3 regions of the Bradyrhizobium sp. CIR18 genome follow, and region 1 is predicted to be linked to each of the others. Evidence: predicted binding sites of a transcription regulator. Region 1 holds the regulator's gene; each other region holds the start of a gene.

Region 1 (6,107 bases):
CGCTCTACGCCTTCTCCAACACCAACCGGCCGCATGTCGACTATTTCTCGAAGGAATACGGCGAACTGCTCGGCCATTTCCGCGCGCTATATCTGTCGTCCAGCATCGGCCTGCGCAAACCGGATGCGGAAGCCTTCGACCATGTCGTCGCCGCCATCGGCGTGCCCGCAGGACGTATCGTTTTCTTCGACGATCTCGCCGAGAATGTTGAAGGCGCGCGGTCGCGCGGACTGACAGCGGTGCATGTGACGTCGCCGCGCGACGTCGGGAACGCCTTGACGGCATTGGGCATCTGACGATCTCCGCGCAGCGGGAGACGCCAACGTCGCCCAAGTCTTCCGGAACCAATTTTGCCCAAAATGAGGAACCAGAGCGCTTTGTGTATTTTTGTACGGAGTTCCGGGAACGGAATGGCCCCTTGCGGACTCTTGAGTCCGTTGGGACTTCTACACCGGACTTATGCACGTGCTGGGCAAAACCTATCTCACCAAGCAAGCCTCTCTCCTGCTTGAATTCGCAAGAACCACCTCGGATTCGGACCTTTCCGCCAAGCTGATCAGCAAGGCCGCCGACCTGAAATCCCAGGCCGATCCGCTGCCCGACAAGGATCAAGGGCCGAAGGCTCCTGACGTCGCGCTGGACGCCGGGCCGGACCGGCCGAGCGGGAGTTGAGCGATGCTGGCTGTGGCGCTCGTCATTCTCGTCCTCGCCATGGCCACCCTCCTGCCGATCGGTCTCGTTCTTTGGATCATGCCACGCCAAGCCTGAGCCTGCCTTCCATCCTGGGCTGGAAGCGGCAGGATAAATCCTGCCCGCTCCGCCATTTTGCCTCTGCCCCCGCGCTCGGCTAGAAGACTGTCGGAACATTTCATCCGAACGTGCCGAGCAGGAGTTTCGCCGTGGCCTTGATGCCGGTTTCCGACGCCCTTGCTGCGGTGCTGGCGGGTGCAGAGCCGCTGCCTGCAGAGATGGTTTCACTCGACGAAGCCTACCATCGCGTGCTCGCGCAGGACGTCGCTGCGCGGCGCACCCAGCCGCCCCAGGCGATGTCGGCGATGGACGGCTATGCCGTGCGCGCGGCCGATGCGGCAACAATGGATTCCACGCTGACAATGATCGGTGAGGTCGCGGCGGGCCGTCCGTTCACGGGAAAGGTCGGCGCCGGCGAAGCCGTGCGGATCTTCACCGGCGGCGTCGTTCCGGACGGCGCGGATGCGGTCGTGATCCAGGAGGACACGATCGCCGAAGGCAAGCACATAACGATCAAGGAAGCCGCGATCGTGGGTCGGCACATCCGCCCCGCCGGCGTCGATTTCCGCGAGGGCGACGTTCTCCTGCGCAAGGGAACCCGTCTGACGGAGCGCGATCTCGCCCTCGCCGCCGGAATGAACCACCCGCAGCTCGCCGTTTGCCGCCGTCCGAAGGTCGCGATTCTCGCCACCGGCGACGAACTGGTGATGCCGGGCTCAACGCCCGGGCACGGCCAGATCGTCTATTCCAACGGCTATGCCCTGCACGCGCTCGCCCGCAGCGAAGGCGCCGAGACCATCGACCTCGGTGTCGCCGCCGATACGCTGGAGGCCACCACCGCCGGCATCCGCCGCGCGCGCGAAAGCGGCGCCGACATCCTGGTCACGACCGGAGGCGCATCGGTCGGCGACCACGATCTGGTCCAGCAGGCGCTCAAGGACGAAGGCATCGCGATGGCGTTCTGGAAGATCGCGATGCGGCCCGGCAAGCCGATGATGCACGGGCGGTTAGGGGCGATGGGCGTCATCGGCCTGCCCGGCAATCCCGTGTCGTCCTACGTCTGCGCCTTCCTGTTCATGGTGCCGCTGATTCGCGCGCTATCAGGCCGTTCGGTGATTCATCATCATCGCGAGCGCGTCGTGCTGGGCCGCGATCTCGGCGCCAACGACCAGCGCGAGGATTATCTGCGCGCGCGCCTGGAAAAGCGCGACGATGGCGCGCTCGTCGCCCTTCCCGTCAGCCATCAGGACTCCTCTCTGCTTGCGAATCTTGCTGCAGCACAGGTACTTCTCGTGCGCGCACCGTTTGCGCTGAAGGCCGAGGCCGGCAGCCCCTGCGAGGTGCTGCGGCTCCCCGTCTGAACTGCGCCGCCACACGCATTCCGTGAGTTTCGTTCTGTTCACGGTAAATTAAGCAGTTGCGGAACACATATCGAACATATAGTGTCCGTTCATGATTTGTTTCGAGATGTAGCGGCTTATCGCTGAACTCATCGTCTCGGAATCGAACGACATCAACCGGGGGACTTTGTTCGAGATGTTAACGCGCAAACAATACGAGCTTCTGCGGTTCATCAGCGAGCGCTTGAAGGAAAGCGGCGTGCCGCCGTCCTTCGACGAGATGAAGGATGCGCTCGACCTACGCTCGAAGTCAGGCATCCATCGCCTGATCACCGCGCTCGAGGAGCGCGGCTTCATCCGCCGCCTGCCCAACCGCGCCCGGGCCATTGAAGTGATCAAGCTGCCGGAGCTCCAGGCTGCCGCCGGCAACCGACGCGGCTTCACGCCAAGCGTCATCGAGGGCAATCTCGGCAAGCTACGCGCGAGCTCCAGCCCGTCCGCGGACGAGGGCGAGCGACCCGTTGCGGTGCCCGTGATGGGCCGCATCGCGGCCGGTACTCCGATCGAGGCTTTGCAGACCCGCAGCCACACGATCAGCGTGCCGCCCGACATGCTCGGCTCCGGCGAGCATTACGCGCTCGAAGTGCGCGGTGATTCCATGGTCGAGGCCGGCATCCTCGACGGCGACATGGCGCTGATCCAGCGCAACGAGAGCGCCGATACCGGCGACATCGTGGTGGCACTGATCGACGACGAGGAGGCCACGCTCAAGCGCTTCCGCCGCCGCGGCGCCTCGATCGCGCTGGAGCCCGCCAATGCCGCTTATGAGGTGCGCATCCTGCCGCCGAACCGCGTGAAGATTCAGGGCAAGCTGATCGGGCTTTATCGCAAGTACTGATACCGGAAGTACTCGATACCGAAGTCTTTAGCGCCTCGCGCGCGCCTTCGATCGGCCTCGCCGATCAGAGATTGGAGCGGATAACGGTCCGCTCCGGCTGGATAGTCTTTCTGGTATCGCACAGATTGTCCGGCCCCTCCTCCTTTCGCGACATCCTCGGCAGGCCGCGCGACGCAACATCGCTTCGCGGCCTTTCGAGTTCGAGGGGGGACGGCCCAAATGCGCAGCTCGTTTGAGTGCAGCCGCAGCAACGCTGATCGCATCACCAGCATCGCGTTGCCGCGCAACCGCATCACTCCGCCGGTCGTTGACACGCGCGGTTGTCGAGACGCGGCTGCCAAATGCACGGAAGCCGACTTTGTTCCTAACAAATTCGGAAAAGATGGAAAAGATAATGTGATCGGGGCTCGCGGATCCCAGCCGCAGATTTGCCTACAACCGAGCAGACCGTCACGTGCTTCCACTCTGGTAGGGGCCTGCGCCTCCGAAAGAGGTGCGGGTCGCTATCTCTGCATTGAGGAGCACCCGATGTGTGACTACAGCCTGCATGCCGTCGCGACGCGCCCCGCAGAAGTCGGCGAGACGATCGTTACGACAACATTCCGCGGCACCTCGACGCGCGGCTTCGCCTCCGAAGCCGATCTCTCCGTCGCGGTCTGCCTGCTGCCGGGGACGGAGCTCGCCTTCGCCGACGACGTCCGTTACGACAACCGCTGGATCTGGACGCGCACCGTCAACTCCCGCGTCGGCAAGTTCGGCAAGATCGATCCGCACATTCCCGATCGCCATCATGACGCGATCGAATTCCCGGACGGCAAATCCGTGCTGGTGACGCAACTGGTCGAAGGCCAGCGCGCAACCGTGCTGCAACTGCCGGTGACCCAGCCGATCGGCGAGCGCGAGCACAAGCCGCAGATCATCGCCGACAGTCGCCCGACGGTCACACGACTGCCGATCGGCTGACGCCCTCCGCCCGATAGGCCGAGGGCCAGGATTGAAATGCCGTCGCCGGCCGAGGCCGGCGAGCCCGGTGGGTTTTTGTTTCATGAAATTCGATCGGCGAGCGCCGCCGCCTCGCCTCGTCGCCGCACGAAGTTTGAGCCGTGCTGCCTGAATTTTAAACGTCCGCTCCGCAGCCAAATGACCGATGCTGTCGTGGTTTGAGGCGGCGGACACGCTCGATGAAAACCTTCATTCGCGTCGTTGAACTCTGGGTGCCTGACCGGACGCGCATGCGGCTGGAATTTGGCGGCGGCCTCTACGATGAAGGGCTGTCCGCGTTCAAGGCCGTCAGCGAAGAGCTGCACTTCGGATATGACGAGGGGCTTCCAGGCAAGGCCTGGGCCTGCGGCCATCCCGTCATCCTCACGAAATTCGCCAACTCCTATTTCAAGCGAACCGATCAGGCCGTCGCGGCCGGCCTCACCTGCGGCGTGGCGGTGCCGGTGTTCGCAGGCGAATTCCTGCAAGCCGTGATGGTGCTGTTCTGCGGCGACGACGAGGCGCATGTCGGCGCGATCGAGCTCTGGCACAACGATCCTGATCTCTCCCACGAGATGGGCCTCGTCGACGGCTATTACGGCGCGGCGGAGATGTTCGAATTCAACTCCCGCCACACCAGGTTTCCTCGCGGCTTCGGCCTGCCCGGACGCACCTGGAAGGCGGGCCTGCCGCTGATCATCAAGGACCTGCACGACGCCAAGAGCTTCCTGCGCTGGGAGGACGCCGCCAAGGTCGGGATCAATCTGGGGGTCGGCGTACCCTACCGAACCGGCACCGACCAGACCTGGGTTTTGACATTCCTCTCGGCGCAGGCAACGCCGATTGCGCGACGCTTCGAGATCTGGGTCCCGAACGAGGCCCGTTCGGCACTGGTCTTTCGCGCCGGCGATTGCAGCGCGCAGACCGACCTTGCCGCACGCTATGCGGACAAATCCATCGCCCGAGGCGAAGGCAGCATCGGCGGCGCCTGGGCCACCGGCATGCCGGCGCTCAGCGACGATCTCACCCACGACGGCTCGGTCGCCGGGTCCGAGGCCTGCGCAGCCGGGCTGGACCGGATGGTGGGCCTGCCAGTCATCGGCAACGCAAGGCTCGAGGCCGTGCTGGCCTGGTATCTGTAGCCGCTCAATCCTTTGCCTGCAGGTTGGCCGCCGACGGCGGCGCTCCCGGCGATTTGATCAGCGCCGAAATTATTGCGATCTCATCAGTTGTTTTGCCCTATCTCGCTCCCATGTCTTCTGCTTGTGAGGCAAGATGGGACTAACGATGCGAATCAGGTTGAGCAGGATCCATTTTAATCTGAACAATATTCGCTTGCGTGATCTGAAAGCACGATGAACGAAACGTTTTCCAATCGACCGGAAGATTTTCTCAACAAAGGTCTGCGGGCTGCAGTCGGCCTGCTGCCTGTCGTCGGTAATCCACTCGTAGAATTTCTTGCTTTTGCCATTGGCGACCCAGCCCAAGAACGTCGGGACGATTTCATCCGCGGGATTTTCGAGCAAGCGACCCAGTTGCAGGTGGCGTTCGATCAGCTACGGGCCGAGAATTTGAGAGTAAATGCGCAGTTTCAGGCGACCTTTCTTGACGCCGTGCGCCTAGCGGCAACGTCGGCTACCGCGGATAGAAAGACGATCCTGCAAAACGCCGTTCTCAACTCAGCGATTGCAAGCTTAGATGAGAGCCTGAGACTCAAGCTCGTTGATGTGCTCGCCAGGATGACGCCTGCGCACGTTCGGCTACTTCAGGCTATTGCAAGTCGACCAGGCCCTCTGGAAGACTTCGTGGTCGACGACGATCAATCGGCTTTTGAATTTAAGCACGCTCTGCTGACAGACATGTATTCCACGTTCTTGATCCGCAACAACCAATCGATGATCGGCGAAAGAACTATTCAAGAGCAGACGGCAAGTGCGCACGTACGCCTAACCGATCTCGGGCAACGCTTTCTCGAATTCGTCAGAGCTCCCCAAACGCCTACGTGAGATTTCGCTGTTTTTTGGCTATCTTCGTCACGGTCGGCCCTTCACTGCCGGCTGTACGGCGATACTCGACGCCGTGCTGGCTGGCACCTGTAACCGGTCCGATCAATCGTCGGCCTGCAAGTCGGTCTCCGA
Region 2 (6,107 bases), on a different contig from region 1:
TAGTGATCGAACCGAAAGGCCGCGGCGTACTGGATGCCCCGGTCAAGCCGGGGCATGACAGCGAGGGTGTGGAGAGAGCGCGCAGTCTCTGCGCTCTCACACCTCTAATAATCCACCTTCATCAGATACAGCCCATCCGGCGGGGCGACGATGCCGCAGGCGGCGCGGTTGCGCGCCTCCAGCGCTGCGGAGAGATCGTCGGCGGTCCAGCGGCCCTCGCCGACCCAGACCAGCGAGCCCACCATCGAGCGCACCTGGCTGTGCAGGAACGAGCGCGCCGAGGTGACAATGGTGATGTCGCGGCCGTCACGCAGCACGTCGAGCTGGTCGAGCGTCTTCTCCGGCGACTTGGCCTGGCACTCGGTGTCGCGGAACGTGGTGAAATCGTGCTTGCCGAGCAGGCGCTGTGCCGCCGCATGCATCGCATCGGCATCGAGCCGGCGCGGCACGCGCCAGGCGTGGCCGATGTCGAGCGCGAGATTGGCGCGGGTGTTGACGATGCGGTAGCGGTAGTGGCGCTTCACCGCCGAGAAGCGCGCTTCGAAGGTGTCAGGCACGATCTCCGCCTCCAGCACCGCGATCGGATGCGGGCGCAGATGCGCGTTGAGCCCGTCGCGAAACCGGCCCGGCGGAAACTGCTTGTCGATGTCGACATGCGCGACCTGGCCACGCGCGTGCACGCCGGCATCGGTGCGGCCGGCGCCGTGCACCCGCAAATCCGCGCCGGTCATCGCCTTCACGGCCGCCTCCAGCGCACCCTGCACCGAGGGCAGCGTGTCCTGCACCTGCCAGCCGAAGAACGGCGCGCCGTCATATTCGATGGTGAGCTTGTAGCGGGGCATCGCTGATTAGTTGAACCTCGCTCCCGCCTTCAACGGCACGCCGCGCAGGAAGTCCGCGGCCTGCATCCGGCCCTTGCCCTCGCGCTGGAGCTCGATGATGCGGATGGCGCCCTCGCCGCAGGCGATGGTGAGCTTGTCATCGAGCACTTCGCCCGGAGCGCCCTCCCCCTTTGCCAATTCACACCGCAAGATCTTGACGCGCGCATTCTCGCTGACGCCGGCAAGCTCGGCCCATGCGCCGGGGAATGGCGACAGGCCGTGGATGTGGCGCAGCACCGCGCGCGCCGGCCCCGTCCAGTCGATTCGCGCCTCGGCCTTGTCGATCTTGGCGGCGTAGGTGACGCCGTCCTCGCTCTGCTTCTTGAGCTGGAGCCCATCGCGGGCGAGTGCGGCCATCGCGCGCACCATGAGATCGGCGCCGAGGCGGGAGAGACGATCGTGTAAATCGAGTGCAGTCATATTGTCGGTGATCGCGAGGCGCTCGGCCATGGCGACATCGCCGGTATCGAGGCCGACATCCATCCTCATCACCATCACGCCGCTCTCGGCATCATCAGCCATGATCGCACGGTTGATCGGCGCTGCGCCGCGCCAGCGCGGCAGCAGCGAGGCGTGCAGATTGTAGCAGCCGAGTTTTGGCGCATCGAGGATCGCCTGCGGCAGGATCATGCCGTAGGCGACGACCACGGCGGCATCGGCATCGAACGTGCTGAACTCGTCGAGCGCTTCCTGGGTCTTCAGCGTCTTCGGCGTCAGCACGGGAATGCCGAGCTTTCGCGCAGCTTCTTCGACCGGGGTTGGCTGCAATTGCAGGCCGCGCCGCCCGCCGGGCTTCGGCGCGCGGGTGTAGACGGCGACGATCTCGTGGCCGTGCGCGACCAGCTCGAGCAGCGTCGGCACGGAGAAATCGGGCGTGCCCATGAAGATCAGGCGGAGGGGCATGACAAGGACTCGATGCGTTCCCTCCCCCCTTGTGGGGGAGGGCTAGGGAGAGGGGTGCCACACGACGCGCTCTTTCGGGACAAGCGTTCGCGGCACGCACTCGATTCAGATGACGGATAGACTTCCGCCTGGGCTACCCCTCTCCCCCGCCCTCCCCCACAAGGGGGGAGGGAGCGCAGGGGAATGCGGGCAGCACCAAAACTCACTCCGCGCGCTTGGCGGCTTTCTCGAACTTCTTCATGACGCGGTCGCGCTTGAGCTTCGACAGATAGTCGACGAACAGGACGCCGTTGAGGTGGTCGATCTCGTGCTGGATGCAGGTGGCATAGAGGCCTTCTGCGTCCTCCTCGTGCACCTTGCCGTCGAGATCGGTGAAGCGGACGCGCACCTTCGCAGGGCGCTCGACCTCCTCGTAGTATTCGGGGATCGAGAGGCAGCCTTCCTCGTAGACCGAGAGTTCCTCCGACGAGGCGATGATCTCGGGGTTGATGAAGACGCGCGGAAGCGGCGTGGTCTCGCCGTTCTCGTCGCGCTTGGCGAGGTCCATGGTGATCAGCCGCAACGGCTGCGCGATCTGGATCGCGGCGAGGCCAATGCCGGGCGCGTCGTACATGGTCTCGAACATGTCGTCGGCAAGCTTGCGGATCTCCGAGGTGACTTTCTCGATCGGCTTGGAGACCAGACGCAGCTGCCTGTCGGGCAGGATGATGATTTCTCTGAGGGCCATGGCCGCGATTTAAGCCCCGCGCCGGGTGCGGTCAATGCGGCCGGGAACCCCGTTAACTCTCCGCTAACCATAAAACTTCGCTTTTCATTAACCATGAAAATTAGGGGACCATTAACTGTCAACGTTCCCTCTTCGTTCGCGGGAGCCAGCGAATCGGCTAGAAGGGCGGCATGAATGAGATCATTTTCATGCTGGGCGACTGGCCGGTGCGCACGATCGATGCGCTGATCGGCTTCGGCGCGCTCGTCCTCATCCTCCTGGTGGTCATCGCCGTCGTGATCGCCCGCTCGGGCCGGCGCGGCGCGGAACTCGCGATGGCGCATGCGATCCGGGCCGACGAGCTCGAGGAGCGCCTCAGCGAGGTGCTGCGCGCCCAGAGCGAATCCTCAGGGCGGGTCGACGCCATGACCCAGGCGCTGGCGGGACGCCAGGCCGAGATGGCGCGCGCGGTCAACGAGCGGCTGGATTCGGTGACCCATCGCGTCGGCCAGTCGATGGAACATTCGACCCGCAACACCATGGAGAGCCTGCGCGCACTGCACGAGCGGCTCGGCATCATCGACAGCGCCCACAAGAACCTCACCGATCTCACCACCCAGGTGACGACCCTGCGCGACGTGCTCGCCAACAAGCAGTCGCGCGGCGCCTTCGGCCAGGCGCGGATGGAGGCGATCGTCCAGGACGGTCTGCCGAAGGGCGCCTACGAGTTCCAGTTCACGCTCTCGACGGGAAAGCGGCCGGACTGCGTCGTGTTCCTGCCCGACCAGCGCCCGCTCTGCATCGACGCGAAATTTCCGCTGGAGGCGATGACGGCGCTGCACGACGCCCGCACCGACGAGGAGCGGCGCGTCGCCACGCAGCGGCTGCGCGGCGACGTGATGAAGCATGTCAGCGACATCGCGGAAAAATATCTCGTCACCGGCGAGACCCAGGAGATGGCGCTGATGTTCGTGCCGTCGGAATCGGTCTACGCCGAGATCCACGACGGTTTCGACGACGTGATCCAGAAGGCCTATCGCGCCCGCGTGGTGCTGGTGTCGCCCTCGCTCTTGATGCTCGCGATCCAGGTGATGCAGCAGATCATGAAGGACGCGCGCATGCGCGATGCCGCCGACCAGATTCAGACTGAAGTGATCAAGCTCGGCGACGATCTGGGACGCCTCAGGGATCGCGTGGTCAAATTGCAGAAACACTTTTCCGATGCGAACGAGGACGTCCGCCAGATCCTGATCTCCGCCGACAAGATCGAGAAGCGTGCCGGAAGGATTGAGGAGCTCGATTTCAGCAAGAGCGATGCGGAAGGGCCGCGGCTGGTGGCGACGGGCGCGGGTGAGCTGTTCGCGCGGAAGCTCCAGGCGGGGGAGTGACATCTTCACCTCTCCCCGCTTGCAGGGCGAGGTCGGATCGCCTCGGCGATGCAAAGCATCGTCCGGTGCGATCTGGGTGAGGGGGTACGGGTCCCTCCGCGACTTCATCCGCGGAGAGAGGCCCCTCACCCCGCCCTCTCCCCGTAAGAACGGGGAGAGGGATACGAGGCATCACGGCCAGAATCTGCTAACACCGTCCCATGACCGCTCCCGACGCGACCTCCCCCGCCGCGACCTCCGCTCCCGCCGCCTCCTGGCGCGATAGCCTTGCCGTTTACCTGCAGCCGCGGGTGCTGATCGTGCTGTTTCTCGGCTTCTCTTCCGGCCTGCCGCTGGCGTTGTCGGGCTCGACGCTGCTGGTGTGGATGCGCGAGGCCGGGGTCGATCTGAAGACGATCGGGCTGTTCGCGCTGGTCGGCACGCCCTACACGCTGAAATTCTTGTGGGCCCCGCTGGTGGATGCGCTGCACGTGCCGCTGTTCACCCGGGCGTTCGGGCGGCGGCGCGGCTGGCTGGTGTTTTCGCAACTACTGCTGATCGTCGCGATCCTGCTGCTGGCGATGACCGACCCGGCCAGCTCGCCGTTCTACGTCGCGCTGGGCGCGCTGCTGGTGGCGACGACGTCGTCGACGCAGGACATCGTGGTCGACGCCTTCCGCGTCGAGAGCTTGCCGGAGAGCGAGCAGGCCGCCGGCATGGCGGCTTACGTTGCGGCCTACCGCATCGGCATGCTGGTCTCGACCGCGGGCGCGCTGTTCATCGTCTCGGGCTTCGAAGGCACCGGCATAGCCCGCACCTCGGCGTGGATGTGGGGCTACGTGGTGATGGCCGCGATGGTGCTGATCGGCACGATCACCGCGCTGGCGGCGACCGAGCCGGCGCAATCCGCACAGGCGGAAGCTGCGACACAAACCGAGACCGCATTTGCGCGTGTGTTGAGCGCGGCGATTGGCGCGTTCTCCGAATTCCTGTCGCGCAAGGACGCACTCGCCGCGCTCGCCTTCGTCGTGCTGTTCAAGTTCACCGATGCCTTCTCGGGCACGATGACGGCGCCGTTCGTGATCGACCTCGGCTTCACCCGCAACGATTATGCCGCGATCGTGAAGGGCGTCGGCCTCGCCGCCACCCTGATCGGCGGGTTTGCCGGCGGTTTCGTCGCGCGGCGTTATTCGCTCGCGACCAGCCTCTGGATCGGCGGCGTGGTGCAGGCGCTGGCCAATTTGTCCTTTGCCTGGCTCGCAATGGTCGGCACCAATCAATGGGCGCTGGCACTCGCGATCTGCGCCGAGAACTTCACCAGCGCGATCGGCACCGTGATCTTCGTGGCCTACCTGTCGGCGCTCTGCCAGAACCCGCTGCACACGGCGACGCAATATGCGCTGCTGACCGCGCTCGCGGCGGTGGGGCGGACCTATCTGTCGTCGAGTGCGGGCTATGTCGCGGAGACGACGGGCTGGCCGCTGTTCTTCGTGATCTGCGTGCTGGTGGCGATTCCGAGCCTGCTGCTGCTCGCTTGGTTGCAGAAGCGCGGGCATTTTGAGGCGCTGGGGCCAGTCAGGGTGTGATGGTCTCGTAGTTTGAAGGTCTCGTAGGGTGGGCAAAGGCGCGACGCGCCGTGCCCACCATCGCGCCAGGAATTCCAGAGAGGTGGTGGGCACGCTTCGCTTTGCCCACCCTACGGCATGTCGCCTCGCCGCCCCCTACTGCTTCTTGATCAGGCTCCACTTCGTGATCACGGCTTCGCTCATCTGGCCGGGATCGCTGGCGCAGGCGACTTCGTCGACCTTGACCGAGATTTCCTTGCCGACGAACGTCTTCAGCTGCGCCGCTTGCGCATCGCCGCTCGGAACGAGCTGGAAGGTCTCGGGCCCGGTCTCGAGATTGCACAACCCATTCGGCGGCGGCAGGCGGCGCGGCTCGGACGTGATCTGGTAGGTCGCAACCCGCTTGCCGGCATTCTTGACGTCGCGCACTTTCAAGGCGTTCAACTCGCCGGACAACACCTCGCCGGCGTTGATCGGCTTGCCCGGCTTGGACGGCGGCGGCGCCCCGTCGTCCTGCTGCGCGGAGATGGCCGGGCTCGCCAGCAGCATCATCGTCGCGACCAAAGCCAAGCGTGTGGCGAAAAGTTTCGTCATGTCGTCCGTTCCGTAAAGTCTGGATGGCTAGAACAGGGTACGCTGCCGCATCGCGGCCGATAGCGTACCTTCATCGAGATAATCAAGCTCG
Region 3 (6,107 bases), on a different contig from region 1:
GTGCGTCGGCACGGCGGCCGCGACGGTCGACGACAGCGGTCGTGTCGTGCGCGTGAGCGGTGTCACCGTGGACATCACCGAACGCAAGCGAGCCGAGGAACGGCAGAATCTGCTGGCGCGGGAAGTCGATCATCGCGCCAAGAATGCGCTGGCGCTGGCGCAGTCCATCGTGCGCCTCACCCGTGCCGACGAGGTCAAGGCCTATGTCAACGCCGTCGAGGGGCGCATCAATGCGCTGGCGCGCGTGCACACCATCCTGTCGCTATCGAGCTGGCAGGGCGCGGAGCTCTCCAAGCTGATCGACGAGGAGCTTGCGCCCTATTCGCTCGGCGGCCAGATCGTATTGGCGGGTCCGGAGGTCCAGTTGGTGCCGGCGACGGCTCAGACGCTGGCGCTCGCGTTGCACGAGCTCTTCACCAACTCGGCCAAGTATGGCGCACTCTCGACCAGGTCGGGACGGCTCATGATCGGCTGGCAAGTCGAGGACCAGCTGCTGACGCTGAGGTGGGAAGAGTCCGGCGGTCCGCTCGTCATGACCCCGAAATCTCGCGGCTTCGGCACGCGGAGCCTGCTTGCGAGCGTCGAGTCCCAGCTCGGTGGACAGGCGCAATTCGATTGGCGAGCCGAAGGACTGTTGTGCCGCCTCGAGGTGCCGCTGACACGCAAGACGGCGACGACCGCACCCGGAAAATTCGACGCCCCCGGCTCCGCCGAATTGCAACGCGCCTCGGGCTGAAGCGCGATGCGATCAGGATGAATCGTCATCGCGCTTTGGGTCGTTATTCGAGCATGATCTTTTCGGAAAACCGCTGCGCACTTTTCCGGATCATGCTTTAGCCCGACGCCGCCATCCTGGTTTGCCGCGCCGGCCGCGCTTCCTCGGCAAGACGGCCTTCGAGCCAGGCTTCCGTCTGAGCGAGATCGCGTAGCGCCCTCGCGTAGCGGCGGGCCGCACTTCGCTCCGCGCCGCGCGGCAGTTTGCGGGCCTTGCGCAGCATGTCCGCAGCCGCGTTGCGATAGGCCAGCGAGCGGTAAAGAAAGACTACCTTACCCATATCGAATGTTCCCGTTTTGCCGACGCTTATCCTCGCAGGCCCGGCATGAACGTCGGATGAAGCCGGTGATGACAATTCCTTCATGCATTTGGAACCGGTGAATATCGTCCGCGTTTGCATGTCAGTTCGGGATGCAGTTCCCATGCGCGCAAAAAAGTCGTCGGACCTGATCTCTCCCACCGGCCTCATCAAGCTGATGACGCATGCGATGATGGGCGCAGCCCTCGGCCTCGCCTTCAGCCTCGCGCTGATCCTGTCCAATCCCGCCGTCGCCAGGCTGCTCGATCACGGCGGAAGCCAAGCCGTAATCGTCTTCGCCCTCACATTGGTGACGACGTTCGCGATCGGCGCGACACTCACCGGCGTCGTGTTCATCCTCGCTGAGGACAAGCAATCTTGAAGCGCGCGTGTGCGCGGCAGATGCGTTTGTCGGGAACTCCTTCGGCAAATGGAGGTTGGCTGCCTGCGTCAATTTAACTCAGGGAGTTCCCCGCATGACAACGGCCAAGCTCGTTCTCACCGCAATGTTGGCCACCGGCCTCGCCGCCGCGCCGCTCGCCGCACAGGCCAAGTCGCACAAGGCGAAACACGGATCATCGATGTCGTCCTCGCAGACCACCGGCGCCAACACCAAGGCCTCGAAGGGCGCGGATCCTTCCGGCCAGGGCGGCTCCGGTCCCGGCTCGGACCAGGGCGGCACCATGACGAACCAGAGCAGCAAGGGCATGAGCAATACCAAGTGAGCTCAGGCCGACACGACATCAAAAGCCCCGCCGCGACGCGGGGCTTTTTTCTTGTTTCTTGAGCCAACATCGTCGAGCGCCCGCGTCAGCTCGTTACCGGCGACGCGTTTCAGAGTTGAGCGCGCGGCCCGCAGCATTCGTCTTCACGAGTTGCTCGAGCTGCGCCCGCTTGCGTCCGATCAGAAGTTGGGCCGCAGCATCGTCGAGCCCCGCACGCTGCAATTGCCGGATGGCAGAGCCCAATTCGAGAATCTCGGCGCGCAACCTCAAGATCCGGTAAGTGTCCGGGTCTTCCTCCACGACGCCCCCAAAAGGTTTCAGCGCCGCGTGCTCGCGCGCTCGGGACTAATGACTGTCTTCACGAGACGAAGGCGCACCCGGTCACGAACGTCAGGCAGGATATCGCCGCCGCCGGCAGCCTTCCATTCGCCGATCAGCAAATTGACCTTCCGGCGCAAATCCATCTGCGCCAAGGCCTGCTGGACGCAATCGCGGTCGCCGTTGATGAGATCGCGCACGGAGGCCTCGACGCCGGCCATCTCAACCCTCAAGGCGCTGATTTGACGTCGAATTTCATTAATTCTGTTGTCCATGGCTTGTTAGAACAAAATAAGAACATATAGTCAAGTCACGATTTCAGAGCGGAGAAGCGACATGCAGGTTCAAGGCAAATACGACGCCAGGGTTTTCCTCGCCGAGCAGATGACACGGACGCAGGGGCTCAGGCTGAAACGGCTGAGTGAAGAAGCGTATCAGCCCGCGCAATATGCGCGCGATCTGTCCTTCAGCGAGGCCGCACGTCGCATCCAGGTGCTGGAAGCCGAGATCGAGCTGGCGAATTCCTTCTAGGCTGCGCCTGGAACGCTGTCCGCGTCCTTCGGGAACCATGCCCGTGTCGAATGGTTCTCCCCGGCCAAGGGAGAACATGCATGGCACGCAAGGCAAAGAAACGCCGCTACTCGCGCAGCTCCGGCAGTGATGTCGAGAGCGAGATGCGCCGCTACAAGAAGGGCACGGCAAAGAGCGGTCGCAAAGGCCGTGGCGGACGCGTGAAGAGTCGCAAGCAGGCGATCGCGATCGGACTGTCGAAGGCACGCAAGAAGGGCAAGAAGGTCCCGAAGAAGGCTGCCAAGAAGACCTCCAGGAAAACGTCCAAGAAGAGGACGACGAAGAAGACAAGCAAGAAATCGTCGAAGCGCAAATCCAGCAAGCGCTGACCCTGACCCGCGTCAGATCATGCTGCCCGGCATGAAGCAGCGGATCGAAACGCCGAACGCGGTCTTGACCGGCCACACCATGGTGCGGCCGGCGCGGTTCGGCTCGGTGATGACGGCTTCGTCCGGCACCTCGATCCACTCGCCGTCGAGACGCACGCGATAATGCCCGTTATGCGACTCCCAGTCCGGATCGGCGACGGCAAAGCCATCCGCATCCGAGCAGCACGGACCAAGGTGGCTGCGCAAACTGTCGAACCAGGACTTCAGGGGTGAATCCGCGTAGCGGCCGTCGTCCCGCCCGAGAGCGTCTCCGCCCCACAGCACGAATGGCGCCACGAGCAGCGCACTCCTCAGCGAGAGCTTCAATCGATCCATGTCGGCACCGATCAAATGCGAACCAGCGGCCAGTTCCAGAAGCCGGCGGCAAGTTCGAAGTTCCACGCTTGCGTCCCGGTGGCATCGTTGCCACCGGCGACCTGCACGGTTCGGAACTTTGATGAGCGAACACGGCTTTTTCGGACGAACCGCGTCATCGTCGCTGCCGTTAACGAGAATGTTATCGATCGCTTCCCGGCAGTCCTGAAGCCGAACGGAAAAGGCGGCCACGAGGGCCGCCTTTCTTGATCTATGCCGATCGAGGTTCGCCTCAGGCGAGTGGGACCGCGACGAAGCGGGTCGCCTGTGCGCCTCTGACCTGCAACAGCACGCTGCGCTTGCCGGACGATTTGGCCTGCGCCAGCTCGGAACGGACGTCGCCGACATTGGCGACGGCCTTGCCGCCGACATTGAGGATGACGTCGCCGGTCTGGATGCCGCGCTGCGCCGCAGGCCCTTGCGGATCGACTTCGGTGACGACAACGCCCTTCTGGCCAGCGCCCTGGACGTCACCGGCCGGAGCCAAAGCAAGACCGAGGCGCGGCGTGCCGGGGCCCGGCTGGTCCTTGCCAACATCGGCCTTGGCCTGCCTTTCGTTCGGCAGTTCGCCGAGCGCGAGCGTCACCGTCTTGCTGTCGCCTTTGTGGAAGACGTCGAGCTTCACTGAGCTGCCAGGCGCAAGGGTCGCGATCGTGCGGGCGAGGTCGCGGGAATCCTTGATCGCGGTGCCGTTGACGGCGGTGATGACATCGCCCGCCTCGATGCCAGCCTTCGCCGCCGGGCTGCCATCCTGGGGATTGTCGACGATCGCACCGCGCGCCTCCTTCAGGCCGAGGCTGTCGGCAATCTCGGCGGTAACCGGCTGCACTTGCACGCCGAGCCAGCCACGGGTCACCGCGCCCTTGTCCTTCAGCTGCGCAACGACGAGTTTTGCGGTCGAGGCCGGAATGTCGAAGCCGATGCCGACCGAGCCGCCGGAGGGCGAGAAGATCGCAGTGTTCACGCCGATCACGTTGCCGCTCATGTCGAAGGCCGGGCCGCCGGAATTGCCCTTGTTGATGGGCGCATCGATCTGGATGAAGTCGTCGTAGGGGCCGTTGCCGATGTCGCGGCCGCTGGCCGAGACGATGCCGGCAGTCACGGTGCCGCCGAGACCGAAGGGATTGCCGACCGCAACCACCCAATCGCCGATGCGCGGCTTCTGGTCGGAGAATTTGACGAACGGGAAGTCCTTCTTGCCGTCGACCTTGATCAGCGCGAGATCGGTCTTCGGATCGGTGCCGACGACCTTGGCGGTGTAGCTCGTGCCGTCATCCATGGTCACCTGCACCGACTCGGCATGGTCGACGACGTGGTTGTTGGTCACGGCATAGCCGTCGGCGGAGATGAAGAAGCCGGAGCCTTCGCCCGTAATCATCTGATGGCGCTGGCGCGGCATGCCGTTCATGCCGCCCGGGCCGCGGAAGCCGAACTGCCGCGAGAATTGGTCGAACGGGGTGTCCTCGTCCTGATCCATCCGGTTCTGCTGCAGCATCGCGCTCTTGTCGTTGTCCTGGTCGATCTTGACCCGTACCGAGATGACGGCGGGTTTGACCTTGCTGACCAGGTCACCAAAGCCCGGCGGCGTCGCAGCGGATTCGGCGGCCTGGGCCGGGGTAATGAAGGAGCTCGGACCGAACGGCGAAGAGCCGGGAGCAGCCGCTAGCACGGCCACGCCGAGCGCGGCCACGGTGCCGAGCAGCGCAAGCCGGCGCGGCCTCAAGATCCTGCGGGACGTCGTGGTGTCGGAATTGACGCGATGGTTCATGTCGAAATGTCCATGTTGGATAAGGTGTCGCCTTGCCTCCAACATGGCCATCGTCACCTTACGACGCCCCGTCCATCCGATTAAATCTTGGCAAACAATGCGCGCGCCCCAGCGGAAGTCCTCCCGTGCGCATTTGATACAGCTCAACGCGGGCCCTTCCGGCGGTGAAAAACTGCGGCCACCGGCTGATGTTCATCGGAGGCGCGCCATGTACAAAGACATTCTCGTTCACATCCCCACCGAACGTCCCATGCGTTCCGCGATCGACGGCTCGATTTCGCTCGCGGCGCAGTTCAACGCCCATCTCGACGCAGTTGCGATCGGCTATGTGGCAACCAGTGCGGCTTACGTAATGGAAGGCGGCGCCGCGGTGGCGGCCGTGTTCGAACTGGAGCGCGAGCGCGCAGTCGAGCGGGCCGAGGCCGCGCTCGCGGTGTTTGGCATCGAAGCGGCGAACGCGGGCATCTCCTACGCCTGCCGCCCCCTTGGCGCGATCCCGGTGGATGCAGCCGGCTCGCTCGGTGAGATGGCACGACTGCACGACCTCAGCGTCGTGCTGCAACCAGATCCGGCGCAAAGCTCGTTCGACAACGACGTGCCGGGCGAGATCCTGTTTCAGGCGGGCAGCCCGGTGCTGTTCCTGCCCTACACCTTCCATGGACCTTTCAAGGCGAACCGGATCGGCATCTGCTGGGACGGCAGCCGCCTCGCGGCTCGCGCCGTGCACGACGCGGCGCCGTTCCTGGCGCGCGCCGATGCGATCGTGATCATCACCATCAACGAGGCCGCCGCGGTCTCCGACGAAGCTTCAGCGAACGGCCTGGCAAGACACCTCGGCCGGCGCGGACTGTCGACCCGCACGGTCGGCCTGTCAGCGACGCGCGCCGACATCCAGCCGACCATCCTGTCA

The links. Region 1 encodes LexA, which represses DNA repair genes until DNA is damaged. Its sites were predicted from a motif close to TGTTCNNNNTGTGTTCNG; they were not measured.
Region 2: a site for LexA is predicted at 2,634-2,651, ahead of GGD65_RS13865 (DNA recombination protein RmuC). Genes of this name have one in related genera too.
Region 3: a site for LexA is predicted at 2,399-2,416, ahead of GGD65_RS33740 (DUF3072 domain-containing protein). Genes of this name have one in related genera too.

What each region holds. Positions count from the first base shown of each region.
Region 1 is NZ_JACIHF010000001.1:659,567-665,673, forward strand. It holds gene GGD65_RS03215 (HAD family phosphatase) at 1-296, shown strand, start outside; gene GGD65_RS03220 (hypothetical protein) at 466-672, shown strand; gene glp (gephyrin-like molybdotransferase Glp) at 900-2,111, shown strand; gene lexA (transcriptional repressor LexA) at 2,287-2,988, shown strand; gene GGD65_RS03235 (hypothetical protein) at 3,517-3,951, shown strand; gene GGD65_RS03240 (GAF domain-containing protein) at 4,170-5,111, shown strand; gene GGD65_RS03245 (hypothetical protein) at 5,325-5,975, shown strand; gene GGD65_RS03250 (ComEC/Rec2 family competence protein) at 6,078-6,107, opposite strand, start outside.
Region 2 is NZ_JACIHF010000003.1:186,767-192,873, forward strand. It holds gene truA (tRNA pseudouridine(38-40) synthase TruA) at 105-842, opposite strand; gene fmt (methionyl-tRNA formyltransferase) at 849-1,784, opposite strand; gene def (peptide deformylase) at 1,987-2,511, opposite strand; gene GGD65_RS13865 (DNA recombination protein RmuC) at 2,682-3,878, shown strand; gene GGD65_RS13870 (AmpG family muropeptide MFS transporter) at 4,079-5,443, shown strand; gene GGD65_RS13875 (hypothetical protein) at 5,579-6,016, opposite strand; gene recR (recombination mediator RecR) at 6,044-6,107, opposite strand, start outside.
Region 3 is NZ_JACIHF010000016.1:122,433-128,539, reverse strand. It holds gene GGD65_RS33770 (HWE histidine kinase domain-containing protein) at 1-736, shown strand, start outside; gene GGD65_RS33765 (hypothetical protein) at 834-1,055, opposite strand; gene GGD65_RS33760 (hypothetical protein) at 1,198-1,455, shown strand; gene GGD65_RS33755 (hypothetical protein) at 1,550-1,798, shown strand; gene GGD65_RS33750 (hypothetical protein) at 1,892-2,098, opposite strand; gene GGD65_RS33745 (hypothetical protein) at 2,116-2,337, opposite strand; gene GGD65_RS33740 (DUF3072 domain-containing protein) at 2,453-2,647, shown strand; gene GGD65_RS33735 (DUF6496 domain-containing protein) at 2,728-3,015, shown strand; gene GGD65_RS33730 (hypothetical protein) at 3,028-3,390, opposite strand; gene GGD65_RS33725 (Do family serine endopeptidase) at 3,662-5,197, opposite strand; gene GGD65_RS33720 (universal stress protein) at 5,406-6,107, shown strand, end outside.